DNA from 4 places in the Micromonospora sp. C81 genome. Region 2 is predicted to be linked to each of the others. Evidence: riboswitches for the same ligand, from Rfam matches in the RefSeq annotation. Region 2 holds a riboswitch; each other region holds the start of a gene.
The links. Region 2 has a riboswitch for cyclic di-AMP ahead of KBX46_RS14610 (transglycosylase family protein). Riboswitches for the same ligand answer to the same signal wherever they lie in the genome.

Region 1: it holds a riboswitch for cyclic di-AMP, as region 2 does, so the genes downstream of both, KBX46_RS26995 (coiled-coil domain-containing protein) here and KBX46_RS14610 (transglycosylase family protein) in region 2, are expected to answer to the same signal.
Region 3: it holds a riboswitch for cyclic di-AMP, as region 2 does, so the genes downstream of both, KBX46_RS11410 (hypothetical protein) here and KBX46_RS14610 (transglycosylase family protein) in region 2, are expected to answer to the same signal.
Region 4: it holds a riboswitch for cyclic di-AMP, as region 2 does, so the genes downstream of both, KBX46_RS20265 (C39 family peptidase) here and KBX46_RS14610 (transglycosylase family protein) in region 2, are expected to answer to the same signal.

Annotation. Positions count from the first base shown of each region.
Region 1 covers NZ_JAGPXS010000021.1:923-8,763, reverse strand. Annotated here, with positions in the region: gene KBX46_RS27005 (AAA family ATPase) at 1-1,682, shown strand, start outside; gene KBX46_RS27000 (cation diffusion facilitator family transporter) at 1,790-2,707, shown strand; cyclic di-AMP (ydaO/yuaA leader) riboswitch at 2,821-2,952, shown strand; gene KBX46_RS26995 (coiled-coil domain-containing protein) at 2,958-4,022, shown strand; gene KBX46_RS26990 (hypothetical protein) at 4,188-4,688, shown strand; gene KBX46_RS26985 (SRPBCC family protein) at 4,713-5,180, opposite strand; gene KBX46_RS26980 (PfkB family carbohydrate kinase) at 5,376-6,338, shown strand; gene surE (5'/3'-nucleotidase SurE) at 6,335-7,162, shown strand; gene KBX46_RS26970 (STAS domain-containing protein) at 7,181-7,543, opposite strand.
Region 2 covers NZ_JAGPXS010000007.1:197,732-205,572, reverse strand. Annotated here, with positions in the region: gene KBX46_RS14645 (FMN-binding glutamate synthase family protein) at 1-1,138, shown strand, start outside; gene KBX46_RS14640 (GNAT family N-acetyltransferase) at 1,334-1,855, shown strand; gene KBX46_RS14635 (GNAT family N-acetyltransferase) at 1,852-2,448, shown strand; gene KBX46_RS14630 (YafY family protein) at 2,343-3,317, opposite strand; gene KBX46_RS14625 (VOC family protein) at 3,412-3,849, shown strand; gene dinB (DNA polymerase IV) at 3,907-5,094, shown strand; gene KBX46_RS14615 (hypothetical protein) at 5,218-5,589, shown strand; gene KBX46_RS14610 (transglycosylase family protein) at 5,714-6,409, opposite strand; cyclic di-AMP (ydaO/yuaA leader) riboswitch at 6,410-6,582, opposite strand; gene KBX46_RS14605 (ThuA domain-containing protein) at 6,737-7,399, opposite strand; gene KBX46_RS14600 (helix-turn-helix transcriptional regulator) at 7,465-7,800, shown strand; gene KBX46_RS14595 (nitroreductase family protein) at 7,797-7,841, shown strand, end outside.
Region 3 covers NZ_JAGPXS010000005.1:107,494-115,334, forward strand. Annotated here, with positions in the region: gene KBX46_RS11380 (cation-translocating P-type ATPase) at 1-476, opposite strand, end outside; gene KBX46_RS11385 (hypothetical protein) at 489-1,460, opposite strand; gene KBX46_RS11390 (heavy-metal-associated domain-containing protein) at 1,474-1,683, opposite strand; gene KBX46_RS11395 (metal-sensitive transcriptional regulator) at 1,782-2,078, shown strand; gene KBX46_RS11400 (copper-translocating P-type ATPase) at 2,085-4,214, opposite strand; gene KBX46_RS11405 (YibE/F family protein) at 4,524-5,894, shown strand; cyclic di-AMP (ydaO/yuaA leader) riboswitch at 6,061-6,191, shown strand; gene KBX46_RS11410 (hypothetical protein) at 6,196-7,215, shown strand; gene KBX46_RS11415 (carbonic anhydrase) at 7,272-7,841, opposite strand, start outside.
Region 4 covers NZ_JAGPXS010000012.1:99,395-107,235, reverse strand. Annotated here, with positions in the region: gene KBX46_RS20280 (polysaccharide pyruvyl transferase family protein) at 1-65, shown strand, start outside; gene KBX46_RS20275 (polysaccharide pyruvyl transferase family protein) at 228-1,556, shown strand; gene KBX46_RS20270 (alpha/beta fold hydrolase) at 1,584-2,336, opposite strand; gene KBX46_RS20265 (C39 family peptidase) at 2,470-3,324, opposite strand; cyclic di-AMP (ydaO/yuaA leader) riboswitch at 3,557-3,698, opposite strand; gene KBX46_RS20260 (hypothetical protein) at 3,983-4,753, opposite strand; gene KBX46_RS20255 (hypothetical protein) at 4,886-5,218, opposite strand; gene KBX46_RS20250 (acyltransferase) at 5,319-6,572, opposite strand; partial or broken gene KBX46_RS32580 (spore coat protein) at 6,795-6,908, opposite strand; gene KBX46_RS20245 (alpha-ketoglutarate-dependent dioxygenase AlkB) at 6,989-7,624, shown strand; gene KBX46_RS20240 (TrmH family RNA methyltransferase) at 7,651-7,841, opposite strand, start outside.

The DNA of each region.
Region 1 (7,841 bases), on a different contig from region 2:
ACCTGCTCGACCCGAACGCCGCGCCGGAGGGCATGACGGTCGTCGGTGACGGTGCGCTGCTGGCCACCCTGTCCAAGGCCACCGGCCGGGGCATGCGGGACATCGTGGCGACCATCCAGCGGGAACAGGACGAGGCGATCCGCTCCCCCGGCTCCGGGGTCACGATCGTCGCGGGCGGCCCCGGCACCGGTAAGACCGCTGTCGCCCTGCACCGGGCCGCCTTCCTGCTCTACTCCGACCGCAGCCGGTACGCGGGCGGCGGCATCCTGGTGGTCGGCCCGTCGTCGGTCTTCGTGGAGTACATCGGCTCGGTGCTGCCGTCGCTGGGCGAGGACACCGCGACCCTGCACTCGCTGGGCACCCTGTTCCCGGGCATGAGCGCCACCCGCACCGACCCGCCCGAGGTGGCGGCGGTGAAGGGCTCGCTGCGGATGCGTCGGGTGCTGGAGCGGGCTGCCCGCGACGCGGTGCCGGGCGGCCCGGGTGAGCTGCGGCTGCTCTACCGGGGCACGCTGCTGCGGCTGGACCGGACGGCACTGGACCGGATCCGGGACCGCGCGTTGCAACGGGGTGCCCGCCGCAACGAGGTGCGCCGGGCCGGCTTCGACGGGGTGTTCGCCGCGCTCTGGGCGCAGGCCCGTGAGGTGGGCATTCGACTGCCGGACCAGCGGACCTTCGAGGCGGAGATCGCCGAGCGGTCGGAGTTCCGGGAGTTCCTCAAGGCGTGGTGGCCCCGGCTGCACCCTCGCCATGTCCTGGGCTGGCTGGCGCAGCCGGACCGGCTGCGCCGGTACGCCGGGGGGATCCTCTCCTCCGCGGAGATCCGGCTGCTCAGCGCCGCGTACCGGCACCTGGACACGACCGGGCTGACCATCGCCGACATCGCGCTGCTGGACGAGCTGGACTCCCTGCTCGGCAAGCCGGCGCAGTCGGCCAAGGCCCGGCGCGACCCGTTCCAGCTGGCTGGCGGCGTACGCGAGTTGAGCACCCTCGGCGAGCGGCAACGGGCCGCCCGCGCGGCGGCCCGCGAGCGCCCGGAGGACTACCGGGACTACGCGCACGTGGTCGTGGACGAGGCGCAGGACGTCTCACCGATGCAGTGGCGGATGGTCGGTCGACGTGGCCGTCTGGCCTCCTGGACGGTGGTCGGCGACCCCGCCCAGACCGCGTGGACCGGCGACCCCGACGAGCTGGACCGGGCCCGGGACCAGGCGCTGGGTCGGCGCAAGCGGCACGATTTCACGCTCACCACCAACTACCGCAACTCCTCGGAGATCTTCGCGGTGGCGGCGGCGGAGATCCGCCGGCTCTATCCTGACCTGCCGCTGCCGACCGCGGTCCGCTCCACCGGGGTCGACCCGGTCGAGCTGGTGGTGCCCCCGAGCGGGTTGGAGACCGCGACAGTGGAGGCGGCCGCCGGCCTGCTGGCCGAGGTGGAGGGCACCGTCGGCGTGATCACGCCGGTCCCCCGCCGCGACGAGGTCGCCGGCTGGGTCGCCGCACTCGGCGCGCCGAGGCTCCAGGTGGTCACCAGCCTGGAGGCCAAGGGCATGGAGTACGACGGGGTCGTCCTGGTCGCCCCGAGCGAGATCCGGGCGGATCCGGGTGCCGGGGTGCGCACCCTGTACGTGGCGCTCTCCCGGGCCACGCAGCGCCTCACCACCATCGACCCGACCGGCTGATCCGTGCTGGCGAGCCGCCGGCGAGAGTTGCCGCCCCTACACTTGCATACATAGCGATGTGAACATACATTTGACCGGGTCCCGGCTGGCGGCGGAGGGTGGTTCTCGTGGGCGCAGGTCATGACCACCACCACGGGTCCGTCGCCAATGCCGCACACCAGCACCGGGGCCGCCTCTGGGCGGCATTCGGGCTGCTCGCCACCCTGATGGTGGTCGAGGCGGTAGCCGCCCTGCACACCGGCTCGCTCGCCCTGCTCTCCGACGCCGGGCACATGTTCACCGACGTGCTCGGCATCGGGATGGCGCTCGCCGCGATCACCGCGACCCGGCGGGCCACCGGCGACCCGCAGCGCACCTTCGGGCTCTACCGACTCGAGGTGCTCGCCGCGCTGGCCAACGCCGTCCTGCTCTCCGGCGTCGCGATCTACGTGGTGATCGAGGCGATCCGCCGCTTCGGCGACCCGCACGAGGTCATCGCCGGCCCGATGCTCGCGGTGGCCGTGCTCGGCCTGCTCGCCAACATCGCCGCCTTCGCCCTGCTCCGCGCCGGAGCCCGGGAGAGCATCAACCTTCAGGGTGCCTACCTGGAGGTGCTCGGCGACCTGCTCGGCTCGGTCGGCGTGATCGGCGCCGCACTGCTCATCACCGTCACCGACTGGTGGTGGGCCGACCCGCTGGTCGCCGTCGCCATCGGCGTGTTCATCCTCCCGCGCACCTGGCGGCTGGCACGGGCTGCCGTCCGCATCCTGGTGCAGGCCGCCCCGGAGCACCTCCAGGTGACCGCCGTGCACGACCGACTGGCCGCGGTCCCCGGTGTGGTCGAGGTGCACGACCTGCACGTCTGGACGCTCACCTCCGGCATGGACGTGGCCTCCGCACACCTGACCATGGCACCCGGGGCGGAGGTCGGCGCGGTGCTCACCGCCGCGCGTACGGCCCTGCACGACGACTTCCGGATCGAGCACGCGACGTTGCAGATCGAGCCGGGTGCCGCCTCGGGAGCGTGTGGCTCGATCGAGTGGTGACAGCAGCCTCTCGTGACGACGCACGCACCGTCCGTCACATTGGCTGCAGCCACCCCACCGGCACCGGTAGGCTCGGTCCCGGCCTCCACCAGGCGGCGCCCTCCCGGCGCCGGTGGTGGTCGCCGCCTAATCGCCCGCGAGGGCGAACCGGGGAACCACGTACCTGGGGTGCATCCGCGTCAGCGGTAGGGATCTTCCGTCCCGAACCCGTCAGCTAACCCGGTCGGCGGCTGACGGAAGGACATGCACAGTGGCACCAGCACGACCACCCGCCGCCCGACTGGCGGCCCTGATCGTCGCGATGTTCGCCCTCGGCGTCGCGCTCCCGGCCGGCACCGCCTCGGCCGCTCCACCGACCGGCCTGCGGGCCGCCGCCCCCGACTCCGACGAGGAGGGTGGCACCCCCGCGCTGCGAGCCCAACTCGAGGCGGCCAGCAAGGGCTACCTGGACGCGAAGCGCGCCCTGGCCGCCTCGGTGCAGCGGCAGCAGCAGCTCACCACCCAACTGAAGACCATCGAGGTCGAGCTCAACCAACGCAGCGGCAAGGTCGGCGAGATCGCCGGCGTCGCGTACCGCACCGGCCGGCTCAGCGCGATGTCGGCGCTGCTCAACAGCGACAGCCCGGAAGGCTTCATGGACCGGGCAGCCGCACTGGACGCGGTGGCCGCCAACGAGGACCGGGTGCTGCGCGACCTGCTCAGCAGCAAGGACCAGGCCAACCGCACCCAGGTCGCCCTGAACGGTGAGATCAACGAGCAGCGCAAGCAGGTCGCGGTGATGGCCAAGCGCAAGGAGCAGGCCGAACGGGCCTTGACGGTGGCCACCACCCCCAAGCCGCAGCCCGCCGCCGACACCGACTCCAACCGGGGCACCTCCGCCGCCAACGCGAAGGCCGCGCCGCGCAACTCCGACGGCTCCTGGCCGTCGGAGACGTGCAGCGTCAACGACCCCACGCCGGCCAGCGGCTGCATCACCCCGCGCACCTTGCACGCCCTCAACCAGGCCAAGGCGGCCGGCTTCACCCGGTACGTCTCCTGCCACCGACCCAGCGGCTCCGGCGAACACCCGAAGGGCCGGGCCTGCGACTTCGCGGCCCAGACGGGCGGCTTCGGCGGCGACGCCACCGGCGGCGACAAGACGTACGGCAACAACCTGGCCGCGTACTTCATCCGCAACGCCGACCGGCTCGCCGTGCTGTACGTGATCTGGTACAGGCAGATCTGGCTGCCCAGCAGCGGATGGAAGTCCTACAGCGGGGCGGGTGGCGACCCGTCCAGCGACCACACCAACCACGTGCACCTGTCGGTCTACTGATCCGGCCGTTCCCCAAAGTGTGTGATGCCTGTGAGTCATCAAGATGACTCACAGGCATCACGTTCGTCCGGGCAGCGCTGTCCGACCGGGCTACGTCGCCGGGCGTACCCCTGATGTCGTCGCTCGTCGGACGACCCGGCGGCGGTCGGCGGGCAGCATCGCGGTATGCCTCGGATCCCACCCACCGCCCGCAAGGGGCTGCTCACCCTGCACCTGGTCACCTCGCTGGGCTGGCTCGGCGCCGACCTGGTGCTGCTCACCCTCGGCATCGCCGTGCAGCGGGGCGCTGACCCGGCGGTGCTCTACCCGGTCGGCGCGCTGGTCGGCACCGTCCTGTTCGCGCCGCTGAGCGTCCTGGTCTGGCTCATCGGTGTCGCCAGCTCGCTGCTCACCCCGTGGGGCCTGCTGCGCTACCGGTGGGTGGTGGTCAAGCTGGTGCTCACCACGGTGATGGTCGGGCTGGTGCTGTTCCTGCTCACCCCGAATCTGCGGCATGCCGGAGCGGTGGGCGCCGCCCTGCCCGCACGGGACCGCGCCGATCTGGTGATCGCCCCCGCGGTGTCGACCAGCCTGATGATCATCGCGACGGTGCTGTCCACGTACAAGCCGTGGGGACGGCGTCCCGCCGCCCAGCCCGCCCTGGCGGGCCGCGCCCGCAACCGGTGACCCCGCTGCCGTGCCGCGCTCGGGTCAGGCTGAGGGCGGCGGGTCTCCGGTGCGGTCGAGGGCAGCGCCGAGGCGGGTGGCCAGGGCGAGGTGGGCGGCCCGGGCCTGACGGAACGCGTACCGGAACAGCGGGGTCGGCGCGGTCAGGGTGATGTCGACGTCGATCCGGGTCAGGCCGTCCGGCTCGGGGCGCAGCCGGGTGTGGTTACGCACGGTGGTGGCGGGCCACTGGCGGGCCACCATGACGATCTCGTCGTCCTCGCTGATCAGCACGTCCGCGTGGTAGGTGGTCCGGAAGCGCAGGGGGCCGGCCGCCAGCCGGTCGTTGATCGTGTAGCTGGCCTGCGCACCGGGTCGGGGCGGCAGTCGGCGGACCCGGACGATCAACGGGTGCAGCTCACCCTGCCGGGTCAGGTCGCTGAGCAGCGCCGCCGCCTCGGCCGGCGAACACCGGGCCTGCACGGTGTAGCTGAAGGTATCGCTGCTGAGCACACCGTCTCCCGCCGTCGATGGTCGCACGATCGTCCCGTACCGATGTCTGGCTGGCAATGTCCGAGGGCCGGCCCGGGCCGGCCCGATGACACGCCCAGTCACCGTTTGGCGCATTAAGGTCGTTCAGTGAGGAATCACCCGACCGTGCTGGAGGCGGACATCATGAACGGCGACGATCCGGTGAGCGGGCACGTGATGGTCTTCGCGCCCACTCCACAGCTGACCGTGACCGTCGACCAGCCGAACGACCACCCCGAACTGCACCTGCACCCCGGCGGGCAGGGCGTCTGGCAGGCCCGGATGGTGATGTCGCTCGGTGTCGAGGTGGTGCTCTGCGCCGCCCTCGGCGGCGAGATCGGCCAGGTGCTGGAGCCGTTGCTGGTCAGTGAGGGCGTGGACCTCAAGGCGGTGGCCCGTGATTCCGGCAGCGGCGGGTACGTGCACGACCGCCGGGACGGCTCCCGGCAGGAGATCGCCGACGTGCCCGGTCAGCCGTTGAGCCGACACGAACTCGACGAGCTGTACAACCTGGCCCTCGGCGAGGGCCTGTCGGCCGCGGTGAGCATCCTCAGCGGGCCGAACGAGCCGTGGCTCGTGCCTGCCGACCTGTACCGACGCTTCGCCGCCGACCTCAGCGCCAACGGCGGTCGGGTGGTGGTCGACCTTTCCGGCGATCACCTCGGCTCGGCGCTGGAGGGCGGCGTCTTCTTCCTCAAGGTGAGCCACGAGGAGCTGATCCGCGACGGCCGCGCCCGCAGCGACGACATCGTGGAACTGACCCGGGCCATGTACGAGCTGCACGCGGCGGGCGCCGAGACGGTGGTGGTGAGCCGGGCCGACCAGCCGGCGCTCGCGCTCATCGACGGGGAGCTGTTCGAGGTCGAGATGCCCCGGTTGGAGGCCGCCGACCCGCGCGGCGCGGGCGACTCGATGACCGCCGGGGTGGCGGCCGTCGTGGCCGGCGGCGGGGACATCCGGACCGCCATCCGGACCGGGGCCGCAGCCGGCGCGCTGAACGTCACCCGGCACGGCCTGGGCACCGGACGACTGGACTCGATCACCGGCCTGGTGGAACGGGTCCGACTGGTGCCTGCGGACAGCCGGCAGCAGGAGCGGACCACCCCGGACGAGCTGGCCGACCGGGCGGTCGACCGATGACCCTGCGGGTGCTGATCACGAACGACGACGGGATCGCCGCGCCGGGCATCCAGGCACTGGCCTGGGCTGCCCGGCAGCGGGGCCTGGACGTGGTGGTCGCCGCCCCGCTGGAGGAGGCGAGCGGCACCAGCGCCGCGATGAGCGCCGTGGAACGGGACGGACGGGTGGTCGTGAACGACCACCCGCTGCCCGACCTGGAGGGCGTGCCGGCGTACGGGGTTGGCGGCTCACCGGGCTTCATCACGCTGATCGCCCTGCACGGCGCGTTCGGCCCACCGCCATCGGTGGTGCTCTCCGGCATCAACCGTGGTGCCAACGCCGGCCGGGCCGTGTTGCACTCCGGGACGGTGGGGGCCGCCTTCACCGCCGCAACGAACGGGTGCCGGGCGATGGCGGTCTCCCTGGACGTGCTCTCCGCGGGCGAGGCGACGGCGGCGAGCGGTGGCGCGGCGGTGGACGCGGCCGCCCGGGTACGCGACGCCGAGCGGCACTGGAGCACCGCGGCGCGGGTCGCCCTGGACCTGCTCCCCCGGTTGACGTCCGCACCGATGGAGAGCGTGCTCAACGTGAACGCCCCGGACCTGCCGCACGGACGACTGCGCGGGGTGCGGCGAGGCACGCTGGCCAGCTTCGGTCAGGTGCAGATGACGGTGGCCGAATCCGGCCACGGCTTCGTCCGCACCTCACTGGAGGAGCCGGGGCAGGCCGCCCAGCCGGGCACCGACGTGGCGTTGCTGGCCGCCGGGTATGCGTCGGTGACGGCCATCCGGGCGGTCACCGAAGCAACCGACATCGACCTGACCGGGCTGGACGAGCAGCCCTGACCGGAATGCCCGGTGCGCTCAGGCGCCGGGCAGCACTTCGGGGGTGGCGGCACCGGCGAAGTAGGGCTCCGGGGCGCCGAACAGGCCGAGCAGACCGGTCACCCAGAGCTGTCGGTGCACGAACCGGCTCGGCTGCGTGACCACCAGCTTGACGTCGCTGACCTCGGCCGTCTGGAAGCCGGCGACCATGGCGCTGATGCCGACGGAGTCGATGAAGGTGACCAGCCTCATGTTCAGCTCGATGCGGAGTGGGCGGCCCTTGGCCAGCACCTCCGCGATCGCCTCGCGCACCTCGTACGCGGTGTCCACGTCGATCTCGCCCCGCGGGGCGATCTCCACCACACCACCGGACAGAACCGACTTCACGATCGACAGGCTCACGCGAGCACCTCCACCCGCCCGTCCCCCGGGCGCCTCATCAGTACGCGGGCCGCGACCGAGAGTATTCCTCCGACGGCCTCGGTCGCCACCCCTCGGGATGAGTAATTCGCGGATCCGGACCCACAAAGCCGCCCATATCCGTACTTTTCAGTATCTGATTACTCAACACTTTTCGTTATCTGACCCTCGGCGATCAGTCGGGACCGACGCGCCGCGGACAAGGGTAGCCGCCCGGACCCGACAGGCCCGACAACCGGACCACCACCCACGCCCGCCCCGTGCGCCACCGGCGTGTCGC
Region 2 (7,841 bases):
CATCTCCGGCATGAGCTTCGGCTCGCTCTCCGGCAACGCCATCACCGCGTTGAACAAGGGGGCCGCACTCGCCGGCTGCCTGCAGAACACCGGCGAGGGTGGCCTGTCGCCGTACCACCGCAACGGCGGTGACCTGGTCTTCCAGCTCGGAACGGCGTACTTCGGTTGCCGCGACGAACACGGCCGGTTCAGCCTCGACCGGTTGAAGGACCTGGTGGCCGGCGCACCGGTCAAGGCGTTGGAGATCAAGCTGAGCCAGGGCGCCAAGCCGAGCCTCGGTGGGCTGCTGCCGGGGGCGAAGGTGTCCGCCGAGATCGCCGCCACCCGGGGCATCCCGGCCGGTCAGGACTGCGTGAGCCCGTCCCGGCACGCCGAGTTCTCCGACTGCGACAGCCTGCTCGACTGGGTGGAGCTGCTGGCCGCCGAGACGGGCCTGCCGGTCGGCATCAAGTCGGCGGTCGGTGACCTGGGCTTCTGGCAGGAGCTGGCCACCCTGATGCGCGACACCGGCCGAGGCGTCGACTTCGTGACCATCGACGGTGGCGAGGGTGGGACGGGCGCCGCGCCGCTGATCTTCACCGACTCGGTGTCGCTCCCGTTCCAGCAGGGCTTCTCCCGGGTCTACAAGGTGTTCGCCGAGCACGATCTGCACGAGCAGGTGGTCTTCATCGGCGGCGGCAAACTCGGCCTGCCGGACAACGCCATCGTGGCCTTCGCGCTCGGCTGCGACCTGGTCAACGTCGGCCGGGAGGCGATGCTGTCGATCGGCTGCATCCAGGCACAGAAGTGCCATACCGACACCTGCCCCACCGGTGTCGCGACGCAGAACACGTGGCTCACCCGGGGTCTGGACCCGACTTTGAAGTCGGTCCGGGCGGCCAACTACCTGCAGACGCTGCGCCGCGACCTGACCAAGGTCGCCGAGGCCTGCGGCGTCGAACACCCCGGCCTGATCGGCACCGACGCCGTGGAGATCCTGAACGGCCGCACCTGCTCAACCCCACTGCATGAGGTGTACGGCTACCGGCCCGAATGGGGTATGCCCTCGCCGGCCGACCGGGCGGAGATCATCCGGCTGATGACTCCGGAGGTGCCCCAGGGCGGCAGCGCCCCACCCTCGGCCACCGCCGTGGGCTGAGGTCCCAGGTCCGAGCCCTTGGTCCCATGAGCTTGATGACTGTGAGGCATATTTATGCCTCACAGTCATCAGTCGTTTTCGCGTCATGCCCGCCGGGCGTGCCCGCCGGCATGACTCCGAAGCGACGACCGTCGACACGTCGGCGCAGGTGATAAAGGCGTGGAGCCGGCGACACGGTGGGCCTATGGTGGCGCGGTGCTGATCAGACGCGAGACGGACGCCGACGCCGACGCCATCCGGGCGGTTCACTCCGCCGCCTTCACCAGGACCGACGGCGCTGGCGTACCGGTCGAGGCGACACTGGTCGACGCGCTGCGCGCCGACGAGGGTTGGCTGCCCGCGTACTCGCTGGTGGCGACCGATTCGGACGGCCAGGTGGTGGGGCACGTGGTGGCCACGCGCGGCCGGGTGGCCGGCGAGCCGGTGGCGCTCGGGCTGGGGCCACTCGGTGTGCTGCCCGACTGGCAGCGCCGTGGGGTGGGCCACGCGTTGATGCACGCGGTGCTCGGCGCGGCCGACGCGCGGGACGAGCCGCTGGTGGTGCTGCTCGGGCACCCTGACTACTACCCGCGCTTCGGGTTCCGGCCCGCCGTCGAGCTGGGCGTCACCCCGCCGCAGCCGTGGGGGCCGCAGTATTTCCAGGCCCGGCCGCTGACCGCGTGGCGGGAGTCGATCCGCGGTGAGTTCCGCTACGCCGGCCCGTTCGACGACCTGTGAACCAGCCGCGGATCCGCCGGCGGCGCGCCACCGACCTGGACGGCTGCGTCGCGGGGCTCGCCGAGGTTCACCGGGTCGACAGGTACCCCCTGAACTGGCCCGCCGACCCGCACCGCTGGCTGCGCGAGCCGCACCCGGCGCGCGCCTGGGTGGCGGTCGACGCCGACGGGGCCGTCGTGGGGCATGTCGCGGTGCATCGGATCCCCGACCCGGCGGGCGGGCCGCCGGCCCGGCCGACAGCCGAGGTGGCTCGCCTCTTCGTGGTGCCGTCCGCCCGAGGGTTGGCGCTGGGCAGCGCGCTGCTGGACCGGGCCCGGCAGTGGGCGAGCAGACGCGGTACGGACCTGGTGCTGGAGCTGGCCGCCGGTGGTGCCGCGGCCGCCGCGCTCTACGAGCGCACCGGCTGGCGGCGCGTCGGGACGAGCACGGCACCATGGACCGCCCCGGACGGCAGCCCGGTGTCGCTACGGCACTACGCCCTGCGCCACTACCCGCCCGGTTCCGATGGCCCACCCGCCAGCACGGCGAGGCGACGGGCGAGGCGGCCGACGGCCTCGCGCAACTCGGGAGGCTCCAGCACCTCCATCTCGTGATCGAGGCGTGCCAGATGCGCGGCGAGCCAGTCCAGGCTCTCGCCGCCGACGACCAGCACGCACCATCCGTCGCAGTCGTCCTCGACCCGCCCGACCTGCGGTGGCACCAACGCCCGCACCCGGTCCGGCTGGGCGTGCACCCGCACGCGGGCGAGATACCGGTACGGCGCCTCGGTCACCGATCGCTGCACGTACGCGACGGGATCCGGATGCTCGCGCGCTCGGAAGCGCCAGGTCGTCGCGGTCGCCGCGCCCATCCGGTCGAGCCGGAACGTACGCCAGTCGTCGCGGTCGACGTCCCAGGCCATCAGATACCAGCGGCGACCTGTGGTGACCATCCGGATCGGTTCCACAGTCCGTTCGCGGTCCCCACCGTCGCGGCCGGGGTAGGTGAAGCGGACCCGCACCGCGTCGCGACAGGCCCGCGCCAGGGTCACCAGCAGCTCCGCGTCGATCTCGGCCACCGGGCCCAGGAGCGTCTCCGTGGCGCCGTGCACCGCCCGCACCTCGGCACGCAGCCGCGACGGCATCACCTGGTCGAGCTTCGCGAGCGCCCGCAGGGCCGCCTCGCCCGCTCCGGCGATCGTGCCGCCCGAGGCGAGGCGCAGGGAGACCGCCGTCGCGATGGCCTCCTCGTCGTCGAGGAGCAACGGCGGCAGCCGGGTGCCCGCGCCGAGCTGGTAGCCACCGCCGACGCCCGACACCGCCTGCACGGGATAGCCGAGTGTGCGCAGTCGCTGCACGTCGCGGCGGACGCAGCGGTCGGTGACGCCCAGCTCGGCGGCGAGGTCGGCGGCTGTCCAGGATGGTCGCCGTTGGAGCAGCGCCAGCAACCGCAGCACCCGCTCGGTCGTTGCCTCGACGGTCACACGCCGATCGTCGCACGGATCGCGGAACGACCCTGTCCGCTATTCACGAGAGGCTGGGATCATGACCGACCAGATCACGAGACAGGGAGCTGACATGGCCCGCGACGTCCAGATCACGTTCGACTGCGCCGACCCCGCCGGGTTGGCCGAGTTCTGGGCCGAGGCCCTCGGCTACCAGTTGCAGGGACCGCCCGGAGACTTCGAGTCGTGGGAGCAGGCGCTGGACGCGATGGGGGTCCCGCCGGAGAACCGCAACGACGCCTCAGCGGTGGTCGACCCCGAGGGTGTGCGACCGCGCCTGTTCTTCCAGCGGGTGCCCGAGCCCAAGCGGGTGAAGAATCGCGTACACCTCGATGTGCGGGCCGCTCCCGGGCTCACGGGTGACGAGCGGATGGCGGCGCTGGAGGCGGAGGCGGAACGACTCGCCGCATACGGCGCCACCCGACTCAGTCGCCACGAGCCCGCTCCCCCACTGGGTGCCGGTCACCTCGTCATGGCCGACCCGGAGGGCAACGAGTTCTGCCTCGACTGATCGGGCGTTCGCCCAGCTCATTGCAGAGATGGCCACCTGCCATGCGAACATGTGTACGTGTCGCCCGGCGCCAGCATCCTGCACGCCGACCTGGACGCCTTCTACGCGTCGGTCGAGCAGCGTGACGACCCGCGCCTGCGGGGGCGGCCGGTGATCGTCGGCGGCGGCGTGGTCCTCGCGGCCAGTTACGAGGCGAAGGCGCGAGGCGTACGCAGCGCGATGGGTGGTCAGCAGGCGCGCCGCCTCTGTCCGGACGCGATCGTGGTGCCGCCCCGGATGTCGGCGTACACGGCGGCGAGCCGGGCGGTCTTCGAGATCTTCCGGCAGACCACGCCACTGGTCGAGGGGCTCTCCATCGACGAGGCGTTCCTGGACGTCGGTGGCCTGTGGCGGCTGGTCGGGTCGCCGGCCGAGATCGCCGAGCGGCTGCGCCGGGAGGTTCGTGAACGGGTCCACCTGCCGATCACGGTGGGTGTGGCCCGCACGAAGTTCCTGGCGAAGGTGGCCAGCGGGGTGGCGAAGCCGGACGGTCTGCTGGTGGTCGCACCGGACGCCGAGTTGGCGTTCCTGCACCCACTGCCGGTCGAGCGGTTGTGGGGCGTCGGCCCGGTCACCTCAGCGAAGCTGCGGGAACGCCGGATCCGTACGGTCGGTGAGGTGGCCCGGCTCGGTGAGGCCGCCCTGGTGTCGCTGCTCGGGTCGGGCGCCGGCAGGCACCTGCACGCCCTGGCGCACAACCGCGATCCTCGCTCTGTGCAGGTCAGCCGGCGGCGCGGCTCGATGGGCGCGCAGCATGCGCTGAGCCGCACGCCGCATGCCCCGGCGGAGCTGGATGCCATCCTCGCCGGCCTCGTCGACCGGGTCAGCCGCCGCATGCGGGCGGCGGGGCGGTCCGGTCGCACCGTGGTGTTGCGGCTGCGCTTCGGCGACTACACCCGGGCGACCCGCTCGCACACCATCGGCAAGGCGACGGCCGACACGACGCCGCTGCTCGCCGCCGCGCGCGCGTTGCTGCGAGCCGCGCTGACCGAGATCGATCGTCGTGGTGTCACACTGATCGGTGTCTCAGTGGGCAACCTGGACGACAACCCCGTGCAACCGGAGCTGCCGTTTCACCGCGATCCGGGCGCTGAGTTGGACGCCGCGGTGGACGCGGTCCGTGACCGGTTCGGCTCAACGGCGCTGACCCGAGCGGTCCTGCTCGGCCGGGAGCCGGGCGTCGAGATGCCGCTGCTGCCGGATTGACCGATCTGCGTGCGGCGTCCCGGCGACCGCTGCGACCGGAGACACATCACAGCAGGTCGGCGGTTTAACCGGCGGCTGACGGGTGACCCTTGTGGGGTACAGCCTGACAAGGGGGGACCCACAATGTCCGACGACGACACCAGCAACCGGCCGAGTCGCACTGCCGAGCGGCCGCACGACGTAACCGACCCGCTGCTCTGGCAACTGGCGATCGACGTGCTGAGCGCCCACGAGCCGGACGACGAGGGTCAGTGCCGCAACCTTCAGTGCGCCGGGCAGTCCTGGCCGTGCGCGGCCCGCGCCGGCGCGGAGCAGTCGATGCGACTGGCCCGCAGCACACCCGCCCCGGTCGAGATGACCACCGACGGCGGCGACAACGAGGAGGGCGGCACGGGCTGGTCCGGAGAGGGCAGCGCACCGGCGCCCCGCTGGGGCTGGAACGCCGGCCCGGTCACGTCGCACCGAGGGTCGAAGGCATCCGCCTCCGCGGCGTGACGGCTTCCCCCGGGGTACGGGCGCTCGGGCTGATCGCACCACACGTACGAACGCTCGGCCGGTGACCCGGCCGAGCGTTCGTGTGTCATCCGTCAGAGGCTGAGCCGCTGACCCGGGAAGACCGTCAGAGGCTGAGCCGCTGACCCGGGAAGATCAGGCCCGGGTCGGCCCCGATCAGCTGCCGGTTGTGCTCGTAGAGCGCCTGCCAACCGCCGGTCACCCGGTGGCTGTCGGCGATCTCCGACAGGGTGTCGCCCGGCTTGACCAGGTACGTCTGGCCGCCCGTGGTCGGCGCGGTGCGCTCGTGGTTGCGGGTCGCCGGCTGCTCCCGCCGCGAGGGCCGCTCCTGCTGCTCGGTGGGCTTCGCCGTGGACTTCGCGGTGGGCTTCTGCGTGGACTTCGTCGATGGCTTCGCGGTGGACTTCGTCGACGGCTTTGTGGCGGAGCCGCCGGACGAGCCGCCCTTCTTGCCGCAGGTCGGCCACGCGCCGATGCCCTGCCCGTCGAGCACCTTCTCGGCGATGGCGATCTGCTCGCCGCGGCTGGCCAGGTCGGCACGGGCGGCGTACTTCTTGCCACCGTAGCCGGCCCAGGTGCTCTGGGAGAACTGCAGGCCACCGTAGTAGCCGTTGCCGGTGTTGATCTTCCAGTTACCGCCGGACTCGCACTTGGCGATCGCGTCCCAGTTGACCGCGGCCTGCGCGGGGGCGGCCGGGCCGAAGAGGGCGACAGCACCGGTGACCGCACCGACGGCCAGGGTGCCGACGGCGAGACGGCGGGTGGTGACCCGTCGGTGACGGGGCGTGTAGACAGACGTCATGTGAACTTCCTCCACGCCGGCGAGGTGAGCTGTCGGGTTCGGGCCGAGGAGCCCGGCCGCACGATGGCGGCTTCACCCCGAGGTGACGTGCACCGAGGAACGTTTGGGTCCCCCGCTCCTGCCCGGGTGACTGGGTTCCACCGACCGGGGGCAGGATTTGGCGTTGCCGGCCGTGGTGTCCGCAGTGGCGAACCCGACCGACGTTAGGCACGGTCGGTGACGATCGCCCAACCCCTGTGAAGTTCTTCACCGGGGTACGCGGGGCGTCACCCGTAGCGGTTGCGGGTGGGTGGTCAATGTGCAGTGACCACCGTGGACCGTTGCGGATCAGATGCGGTGACGGAGCCAGAGCACGATGCGCCGCAGCAGCTCGACGTGTCCCGGCGACTCGTACGACCGGGCGTCGTGACCGAGTGCGTTGTAGACGATCCGGCTGCTCCCGGCCGTGCGCGCCCAGACGAGCGGGTGGGTGTCGCCACCCTCGTCGTGGACGTAGAGAGTCTCGACGTCGACGCCGTCGAGCAACTCCAGGTCGGTGTAGCGCTCGTCGTGCACCTCGAAGTCCACGAGACCGGTAGTGATCGGGTGCTCGATGTCGGTGCGTCGGATGAGGCTGGTTCCGATCGGCGGGTGGAAGGTCCGACCGTGGTCCCAGGCGGCGCCGACCGTGGACCGCCAGGTCGCGAGCTGGGGAAACGCGATCGTCGCGCTGTGCGTGGCGAGCAGGCTGCCGCCACGGGCCAGGAAGGCGTCGAGGACGCGGCCGAACTCCTCGTCCTGCGGGATCGGGGCCGTGCGGTCGGCGCTGGCGTTCACCACCAGGAGGCGGGCGCCGTCGAGTGCGGCCGCGAGTTGGTCGACGGTGGTCACGATCGCCACCGGGCCCGCCTCGCCGACGAGCTTGGCGATCGCCGCGCTGGTCTCGGACAACGGGTGCCAGGGATCGGCGTGCGGGCCCTCCCCGCTGAAGATCACTGTGTCGACCGGCATGACCGTGCTCCGCTCATCATTTGGACGATTTTCGAAATCACGAAATCAAAGCTAGCATGGCGTCCATGAGAGCCCTGCATCATCCCGATCTCGCCTCGGTCGACCTCGCCACCGTGCTCGGCGCCCTCGCCGACCCGGTGCGCCTGAGTGTCGTACGACAGTTGGCGCAGGCCGGTGGGGTCGTCTGCGGGAAGTTCGACGCGTTGTCCGAGGTGAGCATGTCCACGCTGTCACATCACCTGAAGGTGCTGCGGGCAGCCGGCGTCCTCCGCGTCACGCCCAACGGCAGCTTCCGCAGACACGAACTGCGTGCGGACGAGATCAATGACCGGTTTCCCGGGCTCCTTCCCGCGGTCATCGCCAACCTCGACCTGACCGAACGAGTGGGAGTTCCCGCATGAGCGACACCAACCCGGCCGGGCAGAGCGGGCCGCGCACACTG
Region 3 (7,841 bases), on a different contig from region 2:
GTGTCCATGGTCGCCGCGCCGTGCCGCAGATTGGTCCAGGCGGCCCGGTGGAACGGCAGCCCACCCCAGACCACCACCGGGGCGGCCAGGGTCAACGACAGCCACTGCCAGTAGTCGAACTGCCAGGCCGGGACCATCGCCAGCAGGACCACCGGCACGCTCAGTGCCACCGACACCCAGAGGCGGGTACGCGGGCCCTTCAGCGGGTCCACCGACTGCTCTTCCGTCGGCGCGCTGGGCAGTGCGGCCGTGTAGCCGGTCTTCTGCACGGTCTCGATCAGGTCGTCCGGCGTGACGGCGTCGGCGTACCGGACGGTCGCCTTCTCCGTGGCGTAGTTGACTGTGGCACTCACGCCGTCCATCCGGTTGAGCTTCTTCTCGATCCGGGCGGCGCAGGCTGCACACGTCATCCCGCCGATCGCCAACTCGATCCGGTTCGGCGCCTCGGGCAGTGGTCTGCTGCTGGTGGTGGTCATCGTCTGGTCCCGTCAGTTGTGCCCGTGCCCGGGGGTGCCGTGGTCGGCGCCCCCGGTCGGTGCGGGTCCGCTCGGGTCGCCCCCGGTGAGTGGGGCGTCGGCCGCTGGAGTGCCGGCCGCTGGGGTGCCGGCGACGACGGTGAACTCGGCGGTGTGCACCGCCCCGCCGTGCCGGAAGTCGAGGTAGAGCCGGTAGCTGCCAGCCGACGGCACCTCGGCGAGGAAGGTGACCGCGGGGCCGGGCCGGGTCCGCCCGTCGCCGGGAGTCCCGTCCGGGTGCACGTGCAGGTATGCCAGGTCACCCCGGCGCAGGGCCACCAGGTGCCCGTACGCGCCCAGGTAGGGCTCCAGGTCGGTGACCGGCTGCCCGCCCCGACTCACCGTCAGGGTCAGCGGTGAGGTGCGGCCAGGCTGCAGCGAGCCGGTCAGGGTGACGGTGTAGCCGTCGACGGTGGTGCTGGTCGAGGGGGCGGGCAGCGGCCGTTCGGTCAGCTCACCGGGGACGGTCACGTCCACCCCGAGGGTCAGCGCCTCGCCTCCGGTCGGGGTGAAGTCGGCGAACGCCCGCCACAGCCCGGCACCGGCCAGCGGGGTGTCGACCCGCCAGGTGCCGTCCGCTGCCAGCTCGGGGTGCACGTGACGGAAGCCGGAGAGGTCCCGCCGGGCCACGATCAGGTGCATCTGCTTGTCGTGCGCCACGTCGTACCGGGTCACCGGTTGACCGTCCGGCCCGGCGATCCGGAAGGCGAACTCGTCCGCCGGGGCGTCGACCGGTTCGAGGGTGTAGCCCCGGTCGGAGACGAGCAGGCCGCCGGGGAGCCGGTCGGTCGTCTCGTCGTGCTCGCCCGTCGCATGGGCGCCGTCGCCGTCGTGCCGGCCCTCGACCACCGGGGCGCGGTCGACGACCCGGCCGATCCCGTACGTCGTGCCGAAGACCGCCGCGAGGCCCACGGCGAACCCGGCCAGTCTCGTCACGGTGCGCATGCCCGCCCTCCGATCACGCGTCGACGAGGTCGTAGCCGGCCTCGTCGACGGCAGCCCGGACAACTGCCGGGTCGAGGGGCTGGTCGCTGCTGACGGTGACCCGGCCGGCCGCGAGGTCGACCTGGACGTCCTGCACGCCCGGGATCGCGCCGACCTCGGCGCTCACCGCGCTGACGCAGTGCCCACAGGTCATGCCCTGCACCTGGTACGTCGTGTTGACCATTGGAACGCCTCCCTGAACGGATTACCCGTACCCGGTGGGGGTATCCCACCCGAAGACGACCGTACCATACCCCCCAGGGGTACGCTATCCTGGTTCGCATGACCGCACCCACCCCGATCCGCGGGTACACCGCCAGCAAGGACCAACTGCTCACGCGGCTCCGCCGCGTCGAGGGGCAGGTCCGCGGCATCGAGAAGATGGTCGACGACGACCGCTACTGCATCGATGTGCTCACTCAGATCTCTGCCATCCAGGCCGCACTCGACAAGGTGGCGCTGGGGCTGCTCGACGGGCATGCCCGGCACTGCATGCACGAGGGGGCGGCCGAGGGCCGGGCCGACGAGATGGCCACCGAGATGATGGCGGCGGTCGGCCGGCTGATGAAGCGCGGCTGACGCCCCTCAGCCCGGCGCCGGGTCGAGACGGACGCGGCGCAGCAACTGCGCGTTGAGCGCCACCACGATGGTGGACGCGGACATCAGCACCGCTGCCACCGCCGGGCTCAACGCCACGCCGGCCCAGGCCAGCACACCCGCCGCCAGCGGCAGCGCCACCACGTTGTAGCCCGCCGCCCAGGCCAGGTTCTGTCGCATCTTCCGGTACGAGCCCCGGGACAACCGGACCACGGCAGCCACCCCGCGCGGGTCCGAGGACGCCAGCACCACCCCGGCGGACTCGATCGCCACATCGGTGCCCGCGCCGATCGCGATACCGACGTCCGCTCGGGCCAACGCCGGAGCGTCGTTCACCCCGTCACCGACCATCGCCACGATCAACCCTCGCCGCTGGAGCTCCGCCACCCGGTCGTCCTTCTCCCCCGGCAGCACCTCGGCGAAGACCTCGTCGACACCGGGCCGGAAACCGACCTCGGCCGCGACCGCCTCGGCGACCGGTCGGGCGTCACCCGTGATCATGGCGATGGTTCGGACGCCCTCGGCACGCAGCTCGTCGACGGCCCGCCGGGCCTCCGGACGCACCTCGTCGGTCAACGCGAACGCGCCGAGCACGGCGTCCGGCAGCCGCACCAGATGCAGCACCGCCGCACCCCGCGCCGACCACCGCTCGTTCGCCGTCACCAGCTCCGTCGGGAGCGACAGGCCCAGTTCCCGCAGCAGCGCCGGCCCGCCCACCGCGTACTCCGTACCGTCGATCGTCGCCTGCACACCGCGGCCCGGCAGCGAGCGGAACCCGGCGGCCGGGGCCGGGCCTGCGTGTCCGGCCGCTGCCACGATCGCCCGGGCCAACGGATGTTCACTGTCCGACTCGACACCCGCCGCGATCCGCAGCACCTCGTCCCGCCCGATGCCCGGCACCGTCACCACGTCGGTGACCGCGTGCTCGCCCCGGGTCAGCGTGCCGGTCTTGTCGAAGAGAACCGCGCCGACCGTCCGCATCCGCTCCAACGCCAACCGGTCCTTGACCAGGATTCCGGACCGCGCGGCCAACGCGGTGGAGAGCGCGACGACCAGGGGGATGGCCAGACCCAGCGCGTGCGGGCAGGCGATCACCAGGACGGTGACCGCACGCACCACCGCCTCGTCGGGCTGACCGAGCGCGGTCCAGACCAGCACGGTCAGCACGGCGGTGCCGGTGGCCACGTAGAACAGCGCCGCGGCGAAACGGTCGGCCAGCAGTTGGGTCCGCCCACCGGAAGCCTGGGCCTGCGCGACCATGCGCTGGATGCCGGCGAGTGCGGTCTGCTCACCCAGCGCCTCCACACCGACCCGGATCGCCGAGTCGGTGGCGACGGTGCCGGCCACCACCCGATCACCCGTCGACCGGGCGACCGGCCGCGACTCCCCGGTGATCATCGATTCATCCAGCTCGGCGCCGCCATCGATGATCCGCCCGTCGGCCGGCACCCGCCCGCCCGGGCGGACCAGCACCACGTCACCGACCCGCAGACCGGTCACCGGCACCGCCTCGACCCGGCCATCCGCCGCCACCCGCTCGGCCTCGTCCGGTAGCAGCGCGGCCAGCGCCACGAGCGCTCCCCGGGCCTGCCCGATGGCCTTCATCTCCTGCCAGTGCCCGAGCAGCATGATGGTGACCAGCGCGGCCAACTCCCACCAGAAGTCCAGGTCGAAGACGCCCACGCTGGTCGCCAGGGACGCGGTGTACGCCACGGTGATCGCCATCGCGACCAGCAGCATCATCCCGGGCGCCCGGTCCCGCACCTCCCGGACCGCACCGACCAGGAACGGCCAGCCGCCCCACCAGAACACCGCCGAGCCGAGCACCGGACCCACCCAGGAGCGGCCGGGAACGTCCCAGCTCAGACCCAGCTGGTCCCAGACCAGGTGGCTGGCCAGGACCACCGGGATGGTGAGCGCCAGGCAGACCCAGAAGCGACGACGGAACATCGCCGGATCGTGCCCGGCGTGCTTGTCGTGCTTGTCGTGCCCGGCGTGCTTGTCGTGCCCGGCGTGGTTGTCGTGCCCGGCGTGGTTGTCGTGCCCCGCTTGCTGCGGGGGCGTGGCCGGGGTGGCGTGCCGCTCATGGCCGGGATCGGGCGGTGATTGAGCGGGCATGTCTCCAACATGCCTGGCCGGGGACCGGCACGCGAGCGGTTCGGCGGCGACACTCCGTCACGACCTGCGTCCCCAAGCCGGGCTGGTTAGCATTCCCCACGATGACCCCCCGCATGCCGCTGCACGAACGGGCAACGGCGCCGCCACCCGGTGGCGTCGCTCCTGGCCGCCCGGGCCGGGCACTGACCATCCGTGATCGGATGGTCGTCGGTCAGCGATCCGCCGCGTCTCCCGCCGCGATTCCGCAGTGCGGATGAACCGACCGGCCCACTGACACGTACCCCGCACCGGATCGTTGGGAGTCTCGCCTTGGGTTCCGACCACACCCGCCCCGCTCCGTCCGCCCCGCCCCGGGTCCGGCGGATCCTCATCATGACGGTGGTGCCCCTCTTCGTCGCCACCGTGCTCGCAGCACTGCTGCTCTGGCCGCGCGGTGGGGCACCGGAGACCGACGGCGGGGCGGATGTGCCGCGCTTCCCCGGCACGGTGACCCGGGTGGTGACCGAACCATGCCCGCCGACACCGTCGAGCCCGGAGGGCACACCACGCGTCGGCGGCGGGCAGTGCGGCACTGTCGACGTCCGGGTGGACGATGGGCCGTCCGCCGGCCAGCAGGTGCAGACACCGGTGCCCGACGGGCCGGGCGCACCCCGGGTCGCGGTCGGCGACGAGGTCATCCTGGTCGAGCTGACCGATCCCACCGATCCCAGCACCAGCAACTGGAACATCTCCGAGCACCAGCGTGGCACCCCGATGCTGTGGTTGGCGGTGGTCTTCGCCGCGGCGATCGTCGCGTTCGGTAGGTGGCGGGGCCTGGCCGCGCTCGCCGGGTTGGCGGCCAGCTTCGCCATCCTGCTCACCTTCGTGCTGCCGGGCATCGGCGCCGGCAAGTCACCCCTGCTGGTGGCGGTGGTGGGTGCCGCCCTGATCATGTTCGTGGTGCTGTACCTGACGCACGGGGTCACCGCACAGACCTCGGTCGCGGTCCTCGGCACCCTGGGCAGCCTGGTGCTGACCGGCGTGCTCGCCACCATCGCGACGGCGGCAACCCACCTCACCGGCTTCGGCAGCGAGGACGCCACCACGCTGTCGATGTTCCAGGGCGACGTGGACCTGCACGGTCTGCTGCTCGCCGGGATCATCATCGGCTCGCTCGGGGTGCTCGACGACGTGACGGTCACCCAGGCGGCCACCGTCACCGAGTTGGCGCACGCCAACCCCGGCCTGACCCGGTTGCAGCTCTACCGGGCCGCGACCCGGGTCGGCCGCGCGCACATCGCCTCCACTGTCAACACCATCGTGCTGGCGTACGCGGGCGCGTCGCTGCCCCTGCTGCTCCTGCTCACCGCCGACGCGCGGCCGATCGGGCAGATCCTCACCAGCGAGTTCCTCGCGCAGGAGATCGTCCGCAGCGCGGTCGCGACCCTCGGCCTGATCGCCGCCGTGCCACTGACCACCGGGCTGGCCGCAGTGGTGACCGCGGCCGGGCGCACGGACGCCACACCGTCCACCGACGCTTCCGCCCCGCGACCTCAGCCGGACCGGGCGGAGGCACTGGCCGCACTCATCTCTCCGCGAGCGGGTCGCTCCGACGAGCCGGAACCGACGCGGACCCCACCCCCATCCACCGCCACCGACGGGTGGCCGGAGCCGAACAGGAGCACGGATACGGCATGGTGACACTCCTCAGCGTGACCAGATCGGGCGTCCACCCTGAGAACCACGTCACTGGTCACTCAACGCTATGGCGAAATGACGCTTTTGGTCGGCATCCAGGCGTAGCTCACACGGCCGACTCTCGGGTAACCTCGCTGCCGGTTACCGATGAAGGCGCGAAGCGGCGCCTGCGGTGCCACCGCCCAATCGCCAACCGGCGAATCGGGGACCCAGGTACGTGGGGTGAATCCGCGTCAGCGGTAGGGGCCACTTCCGCCCCGAACCCGTCAGCTAACCCGGTCGGCGGTCGACGGAAGGGAACATTGTGACGGCACCCCTACGCCGCTGGTTGACACCCGTGGTGGCCGTGATCGCCGCATTGACCGTGCTCGCCGGGCCCCTCCCGGCCCACGCCGCCCCGACGACCCCCACACCGTCCGGGCACGAGGAGGACGGCGAGCCGCAGCTGCTCACCGACGTCATCGAGCAGGCCAACCGCGACTACTCCGCCGCCAAGTCCCAACTGGACAAATCCAAGAAGCGGCAGTTGGAGCTGGCCCTGGAGGTCGACCGGGCCAAGGCCGACCTGGACGCGTTGACCCCACAGGTCGGGCTGATCGCCGCCCAGTCGTACCGGACCGGCCGGATCGGCGCGCTCGCGATGCTGCTGGAGAGCAAGGCTCCCGACGCCTTCGTCCAGCGCGCCGCGGTGCTCGACGAGATGAACATGGTCAATGAGAAGAAGCTCGCCGAGGTCAACACGGTGAAGGCCCGCGCCGAGCAGGCCAAGCTGGCCCTCGACGCGGAGGTCCGCGAGCAGCAGAAGCAGACCGCCCTGATGGCGAGGCGGAAGAGCGAGGCGGACAAGGCGCTCTCCCTCGTTGGCGGCAAGGGCTTCACCGGCGGCCTGGTGGACGCCACCTCGAAGGTGGCCAAGATCGGGCCGGGTCGCACCGCCGACGGTGACTGGAAGCCGCAGTCGTGCAGCGAGAATGACCCGACCACGTCCGGTTGCGTCACGCCCCGCACGCTGCACGCGTACAAGGAGGTCAAGGCGGCCGGCTACAACCGGTTCGTCGGCTGCTACCGATCCGGTGGGCCGTGGGAGCACCCGAAGGGCCGTGCCTGCGACTGGTCGCTGCAGAAGAGCGGCTTCGCCCCGTGGCACAACGATGACACCCGGAGGTACGGCAACAACGTCGCCGCCTTCCTCATCCGTAACGCCGACCGGCTGGGCATCTACTACGTGATCTGGAACCGGCAGATCTGGTTCCCGGCGACTGGCTGGAGTTCGTACAGCGGGCCGTCGAACCACACCGACCACGTCCACATGTCGCTGCTCTGACCCGCTGAACCCTCGCCGAGGGCCGTTCCGCGTCGCGCGGAGCGGCCCTCGTCGCGTCAGGCGGCGGCGGGCGCGGCCGGGTCGAGGGGCCCGGCCTCCTCGCCGAGCGTCGCGAAGCCGGCCGGCACGGCGGCCACCGGGCGGACCGCTCCGGCGGCGAGCCGGTACGACACACCGACCACCGCGCACCGCCCCTGCGCCACCTCGTCGGCCAGCACCGGCGACTGCCCGAGCAGCGTCTCGACGGTCTGTGCGATGTGGATGTCGACGATGCCGTCGATGTCCTGCACACCCTCGGTCTCGGCCCGGCGCAGGCTGGGCAGCACCGCGTCGACCACCGCCCGCAGGTGCCCCTGAGGTTGGGTGCCGGTCGTGGCGACCTCCCGGGCCGCCTGCACCGCACCGCACGAGTCGTGCCCGAGCACCACCACCAGCGGGGTGCCCAGCACTGTCACCGCGTACTCCACGCTGCCGAGCACCTCGGGGCCGGCGGTGTGGCCGGCCGTGCGGACCACGAACAGGTCGCCCAGCCCGCGGTCGAAGATGATCTCAGCGGCCAGGCGGGAGTCGGAGCAGCCGACGATCACCGCGAACGGGTGCTGCCCGTCGGCCACTGCGGCCCGATG
Region 4 (7,841 bases), on a different contig from region 2:
AAGAGCTGAGGACCCGGGTCAGGCAGGCGGTCGGCGGCCGGGTGCGACGCTTGTTGAATCGTTGACCCGCCGCGATCCTGCGGGCCGATCGCCGCGTGGGGCCGCCGGCCGGCCGGTGGCCTAGTATCGCGGGGCCTGGAGGTGACAGATGTGCCGCCTCCCGGGACACTGCCGGGCGATCTCCGGGGTCGGACGCCTCCGCCGCCGGACGAGAGGTGGAGCCACCGATGCATAAGCGGATCCTGTTGCGCGCCCGCAAGGGCCCGTTCGACGTCCTCAGCGCCGAGGAGACGTACGAGCGGGACTGGATCGGTAAGAACACCGGCAATCTGGTCTTCAGCCACGCCGCGCACAAGCTGCTGGCCACCTCCACGGCCGAGATCACCCCGTCGCGCTTCCGGGCGGACCCACGCGACGCCGACGAGATCAACGAGAAGTACGACGTCTTCGTGATACCACTGGCCAACGCGTTCCGTCATGACTACGCGAAGCGGCTGACGTCGATGGCCCGGCTGATCGAACGGCTGAAGATCCCGGTGGTGGTGCTCGGCGTCGGGGCGCAGACCGACGTGGACGGCGACCTGGAGCAGCTCCGCCCGATCGACGAGCCGGTCAGCGCGTTCTGCCGGGCGGTGCTCGACCGCTCGCACAGCATCGGCGTACGCGGCGAGATCACCGAGAACTACCTCCGCAAGCTGGGTTTCTCGGCTGTCGAGCAGATCGGCTGCCCGTCGATGTTCCTACACGGCGACAGCCTGCGCATCGAGAAGACGAAGGCGACCCTGGGCATCGACGACCGGCTCGCGTTCGTCATCTCGCCGTACGTCAAGGCGCTGGCCCCCCTCATCCTGCACCACCACCAGCGCTACCCGAACCTGCGCTACGTGGCACAGGACCTCTACACCCTCGGCACCCTGCTCTACGGCGACGCGCCGAAGCTGCGGGGCAAGACCGCCGACATGCCGATCCACACCTCGCACCCGCTCTTCGTCGAGGACAAGGTGCGGATGTTCATGGACCCGTGGCCCTGGATGGACTATCTCTCCGGGTTCGACTTCGCCTTCGGCACCCGGATCCACGGCACCATCACGGCGCTGATCTCGGGCATCCCCGGCTATCTGCTGGCGCACGACTCGCGCACCCTGGAGCTGGCCCGATACTTCGACATCCCGCACCGGTTGTTGCGCGATGCGCCGGCCGACGTCGACGCTGCCCAACTCTATGCGGAGGCCGACTACACGGCCCTGAACGAGGGCCACAAGGAGCGCTTCGCACGGATCACCGCGTTCCTCGCCAAGCACGACCTCGGCCTCTCGTTCGCCGATGGAGACAGCGCCACCCGCTTCGACGAGCAGGTCCGCCAGACCGTCTACCCACCTGCGGTCCGGCCGGTCTCCGCCTACTCTCCCGAGGAGTTGCTGACGCGCATCCAGTGGCTGCGGGACGAAACCCGGACGCTCCAGACAGAGGTCAATACCCTCCACGCGCGGTCACTGCGCGTGCGGGTCAAGCAGGCCGTCGCCGGCCGGGTCCGCCGGATGCTCGGAGCCAGGTGACCAGCCACCGCGTCCGCTTCATCCAGCTCACCCCCGTCGGTACGGGTCGAGCAGCGCCAGCACGGCAGCCGGGTCCTCCACGTGTGCGTTGTGGCCGAGACCGGGCAGCGTGACGACCGGTACGCCGTACGCCCTTAGCTGCTCGTCGGTGACCATCGGGTCGTGCTCGCCACGGGCCAGCACCACCGGCACGTCGGTCGCCGCCAGCAACGGGACCAGGTCTGGCTCGCCGACGCCGAAGGCTGTCGGGTCCATGGCGAGGCGCCACCGGCCGTCGACCTGACGCAACCCGGCGTCCACCACCGGATGATCCGGCGGGACCAGGCCGACCAACCCGGAGACGCGCAGGTAGCGGCGGGCCGCCTCGGTGCGGCTGGCGAACCAGCTCACCGGGCGCGCGGCGAGCTCGGCCGCGCGGGTCAGCTCGTCGGGTGACCAGACCGCCTTGATGCCCAGCCCGACCACCGCGTCCACCGGCATCCCGGCGGCGCGGGCGGCCAACGCCAGGCCGACCACCCCGCCCAGCGAGTGCCCGAGCACGACGATCCGGTCGCCGGCGACCAGGCCGTGGGCGATCCGCTCGGCGAACCCATCAAAGGAGTACGACGGCAGCGGGGCCGACCAGCCGTGACCGGCAAGGTCCGGTGCCAGCCACCGCCCGGGCCAGTGCTGCTTCAGCAGTGGGGCCGAGGGCAACCAGACGTCCCCGGTCGCCCCCATCCCGTGCAGCAGCAACAGGATCGGCCCACGGCCTGCCCGGCCACCTGATTCATCCACCACGGCCGCAGTCTCCCACGGTTCGCGAACGGGTACGAGGGTCGTCGATGCGGCGCAGGCCTGACCGCTCGGTGAAGACGCCGCGGGCGCCGGCCCCTTGTGGGGGACGGCGCCCGAAGCGGTCAACGTGCCTGGGTCAGGCGGAGTAGCCCCGGCTGGCGATCCAGTTGGCCAGGTCGATCGTGGTGATCCAGTACGACGGGTCGGCCGCGTTGGCCGAGTCGGCGATTCGCACGGTCCGGCCGTTGTCCTTGTAACCCACCACGGCGATGTAGTGCCCGCCGCCGTAGGAGTGCCAGCCGCCGTTGGTGTCGGTGGCGTCGCCGACGACGTTGGCCACCACACCGCGACCGTCGGTGATGGCCTTGACCACGTCGGCCTGGAGCTGGTCCATCTGGGCCGGGCTGGGCGTGCCGGCGAACATCCGGGTCCGGTACGGGGAGCCCTTCACCTCGGCGTTGAGCACCCGGGTGGTGTCCAGGGCCGAGTTGGTGCCCATCTCGGTGGTGCCCAGCTCGGCGCCGAGCTCGTTCTGGGTGCGGTCGATTCCGGCGGCGCTGAGAGCGTTGCGGGTGGCAGCCGGGCCGCAGTTGTAGTACGTGTTCTGCGCCTGGTAGTCGTAGTCGAGCACCTTGGTCGCCGGCGGCTTCGGCCGCTCCGGCTTACGGGTCAGGTCCGGGTTGCTGCTGGCCTTGGCTGCGGGCGACGCGGCACTGGTGGCCGGCGCGGGGGCGGCGGTGGTCGGTGCGGTGCTGGCCGAGGGGGACGCGTCGCGCGCCTCGCTGCGGGAGGCAGCGGTGTCGCTGCGCATCTCGGCGACAGTGGTCGCGGTGTGCTGACTGGCCGGGGCGTCGTCGGCGCTGGTGACCAGGGCGCCGGTGGTGGTGGCGATGGCGAGGGCCGCGGCGGAGGCGACAACGATCTGGTACGGACGCTCGGTGGTGAGGCGGCGGAGCTGACGCTTCAGGGTGTGCTTCACGGGGTCCTCCACGGATCGGGGGGAGAGCGGCACACCGGGGCCGGACCGGCATCCGGGCAGGCGCCAGCGCGCGGACGATGGTCCGCGGATGGTGAACCGCTCAGGGGAACGCCCGGCGTGGCCGGGCGGTTAGGCGATGACCCGGGGGGTCAGCTCACCGTCACTGGACGAATGAGCGGGGGCACCGCTACGCCGTGGAGGCGAAGGAACAACCGAGGGGTGGAAAGGTGATGCACGAGGATGGAACTCCTTCCGACACCGCCTACCGGGTTAGCTGACGGATTCGGGCGGGAAGATCGCCCTACCGCGGGCCGTGGCTCGCGGATTCACCCCGGACTTACTGATGGGTCCCCGGTTCGTAGATCACGATTGAGCGGGTCGGCGCGGCGTCGCCTCTTGCGATCGGTTACCGCACCGGACGGGACGACAGTACTGGCCGGCTCTCACCCTGCCAAGCCGGGTTCAGCTGCGTAAACCCCAATCGGCGCGACAATTTCTGCGCGTATTGCCGATGACGTGACTCGATGGGACAAGCGGTTACGGTGACGCCAACGGGCGACAACCGGACAGGTCGCCGATTATGCGGCCACAATCACGGGGACAATCGAGCCAATCGTGCCCGACGCCCGATTCGCCATTGACATGACCGGGCTCACATAACGGATCGGGCTCAACCCGCGCGAGCCGGGCGCCAACGTGCCACGAGGGCGGGACGGAACGCCCGGGTAGCCGCCCGGCGGGCGGGTACCGGGTTCGGCCGCAGCCGGGCCGCTGCCGCGTACGCCTCCTCGGCGAGAGTGCGGGCCGACTCGGCGGCCAGTTCCGCGTCCCGCCAGGCGGCCCGCTCCCGGGTGGCTGCGGCCTGGTAGTCGGCCAGCCTCGCGTCCCGGATCGCCCGGCTCAGCAGCACCTCCTGCTCGACCGGGTGCCGCCGGGGATCCCAACCGTGCCGGTGCCCGAACACGTCGCCGAACTGCGCCATGGTCAGGTCGCCCCGCCAGTGCGCCGCCGCCGCCGCGCGATGCAGGTAGCGCTCCCGGGAGGCGTACTCGGCGGGGGTGCGGGGGGTATGCGGGGTGGGCAGCGCCCCGGCCCCCGCGAAGCGACGCGCGGCCGCGTCCGCCTCGTCGTACCCGCCCCAGGCCCGCTCCATCTCCTCCTGAGCGGTCAGCCAGGAAGCCCGTCGCCGCCGGGCGTTCTGCCCCGCGCCGGCCGCGGCGACGGCCACTTCCTCGGCGTACCGGCGCAGGTCGACGGCCTCGGCCTCAGCCAACTCCCGGGCGGTGGGCGCCGCCGGGGCCGGGTCGTCCGTTGGCCGGTCCCGCTCGGGGCGGGCGGCCAGCACGACGAGTACGCCCAGTGCCAGCAGGAACAGGGCTGACCAGATGGCGGCGGCCTGCGGCACCTCGGTCACGAACTGGTAGAAGACGACGGTCTCCATGGTCGGCACCTCGGGGAGAGAACAATGCGGTGGGAGCCCCACCGGCCACCGGGCCACGGTGGGCCACGGATCGGCGAGGTGCGGGACGGGTGGATCGACAGGGCGCGGCGACGGGACGCTCGTCCCGGTGGATCAGCGCCCGGGTGGAGCCCGGGGCGCCCAGCTCCTCGGACCGTCCACGAGGGGCAGCCGTTCAGACCTGGCCGCGCACACCAGCGGCACTCCGGCCACCACGGCCGGGTGCGAGTCGACTGAGCAGACCGGGAAGGCCTTCTCGGCGGCTCCCTCAGCGACCGCCGGGGCCGCGTGCACGGTCGGCGTTGGCGCGGCGGTCGGCGTTGGCGCGGCGGCCGAGGCCGGGCCTGCGCCAAGCGCCAGGGCCGCGACGACGGCGAGGCTGGTCAGCACCCGTGTCGCCCAGCGCGCCACCCACCACAGGGGACAGGTGAACGCGACCGGAAGCACGCCCCCACGCTACCGTCACGCCGGGCCGGGCGCATCGACCACGGGCGTGTCGGCGTACGCCGCGCCGACCGCGCCGACCGCGCTGACCAGTGCGGACGCCTCAGCGCGAGTCGACGTACGTCGATCGACTGCTGGCCTGCTCGACGTCGCCGACGGCAGCTTCGCCGGCCTGGGCCTGGGTCCCGACGGCATCGGCGGTGCGGTCTTCGCGGCCGTTGACTTCAATACTGGCGGTGCGTTGCTGAGGGACGGCCACCTGGCGGGCCGGGCGGCGTGGAGCGAGCCGGCGCATCATCGGGGTCTCGACGAAGCGGTGCAGCAGCCCGGCGAGGACCAGGTTCACCAGTAGGAAGCCGAGCACCGCGACGGGGCCACGCCAGCCCTGGAAGCCCGTCCCCCAGTCACCGCTCCAGCGCAGCACGCTCGTCATCACCAGCACGTGCACCAGGTAGAAGGCGAAGGAGACCTCGCCGAGCCAGACCACCGGTCGGGACCGCCATGGGGAACGCTTACCTCGGACGTCCGCGTCCGCGGCGGCAGTGATCACCAGCAGATACGCCACCGCGAGCAGCGTGGTCCACAGCTCGGCGCGAATCCATTCTGCCGCTGCCACCCAGGTGGCCAGGAAGATCACGCTGGCTGCGGTCAGCCCCGGGCCCCGCCAGAGGCCACGGCGCATCAGCTCGGCCGCCACCGCGCCCATCCAGAACTCCAGCGACCGTACGGGCGGGAAGATCTGCGTGAACCACCAGCGGCTCGCCTCCGGCACCAGGTGCTGGGCCGGCCAGAGCGCGAGGATCAGCAGAGGTAGCGCGACGATCAGCACCCAGAGCAGCTTCGGCCGGGCCCGGCGCAGCAGCGGCAGCGCCAACGGCAGACAGAGGTAGAAGAAGAACTCGCAGGAGAGCGACCAGCTCACGGTGTTGATGCTGTAGAACCAGCCCGGTCGGGGATCCCAGGCCTGCAACAACAGCAGGTTCTCCAGCGCGACCGCCGGCAGGACCGGGTCGGCGAACCACCAGGCGACCAGCAGCGCCGCCCCCCACAGCACCAGGTGATTCGGATAGATCTTGGCGACCCGTCGCCGCCAGAAGGTGCGCCGGGAGTCGCCTACGCGGGCCGACCAGACCAGCACGAAACCGCTCAGGATGAAGAAGAACTGCACCCCGGACAGGCCGAGGGTGAACAGCGCGTCGACCACGGCCTTGTAGTCCGGCTCGGCGATGATCCGCATGGTGCCCGCGTGGAATCCGAAGACCAGCAACGCGGCGATCCAGCGCAGCCCGGTCAGCGAGGGCAGCCGGGCCGGCGCGGGGGTGGGCCGGGCAGCCGTCGCCGCGGCGGCGCTCGTCATGCTGGGATCCCGACGCTCGGCAAGGTCACCAGCACGTGCGTGTCCTCCTCGGTACGACGTCGGACGGCGCGACGGCGACGCCCGCGACGGCCCAGAAGGGGCCGTACCCGGGGCACCCTACCCGGGGCACTCCCGGGTGAATCGGACGCGTTCCACCCCGGCCAACGCGGAATGGGTAGGCACAGGCTGCCCTGGTGGCGGACCGGACCATCCGTGGGCGTGTGCGCCGAGGCAGCGGAGTTCCCAGGTGGACGTGCCTGCGGCGCTGACCACCAAGTCAGCTTCGGTGATCAGCTTCGGTAGCGAGGTGGTGGGCGGGACCGGCCGGATGATCTGGGATCGAGCACGATCTTGAGGGATCCGCGTGGCACAGGAATAGCACGGGTGTACGAAAGGACTGCTAGGGTGGCCGCATGATGCAGGCCGCCTACCAGCCGTCGATGCTCGACCTCGCCGACGCCGAGCCGGCCCTGGGGGCGCTGCCCGGTCAGATCCGACGACACCAGCTCAGCCGGGGCGCCTGGGTCGACCACCTCCCGGGCTGGGTGCGCGGCTCCGACGCCGTCCTCGACACCCTGCTCACCGAGGTGCCCTGGCGTGCCGAGCGGCGCACCATGTACGACACCGAGGTCGACGTGCCCCGCCTGCTCTGCTGGTATGGCGGCGACCGGCAACTCCCCCACCCCGTGCTCACCACGGCACGGGCGGAGCTGACCCGGCACTACGCGCCCGAGCTGGGCGAGCCCTTCGTCACCGCAGGCATGTGCCTCTACCGTTCCGGACGGGACAGCGTCGCCTGGCACGGCGACACCATCGGCCGGTCAGCACACACCGACACCATCGTCGCGATCGTCTCCTTCGGAGCACCCCGCCCTCTGCTGCTGCGCCCACGTGGCGGCGGCGGCGACAGCCTGCGCTTCCCGGTGGGCCACGGCGACCTGATCGTGATGGGCGGCTCCTGCCAACGCACCTGGGAACATGCCATCCCGAAGACCGCCCGCCCCGTCGGCCCCCGGGTCAGCGTGCAGTTCCGCCCCGTCAACGTCGCCTGACCTCGTCGGCGCCGCCCCGGCCTGCCCTACAGCAGGCCGGCGAGTCTGTAGAGGACCAGCGACCCGGCGACGGCGACGTTCAGGCTCTGGCCGTGCCCGACCATGGGAATCTCCACGGCCGCGTCCAGGTGGTCGAGTGCCTCGGGCGGGATGCCGGTCGACTCGTGCCCGAGCAGCACCACGGTGCGCCCCCGAGCGGCGGGCAGGTCACCGAGTC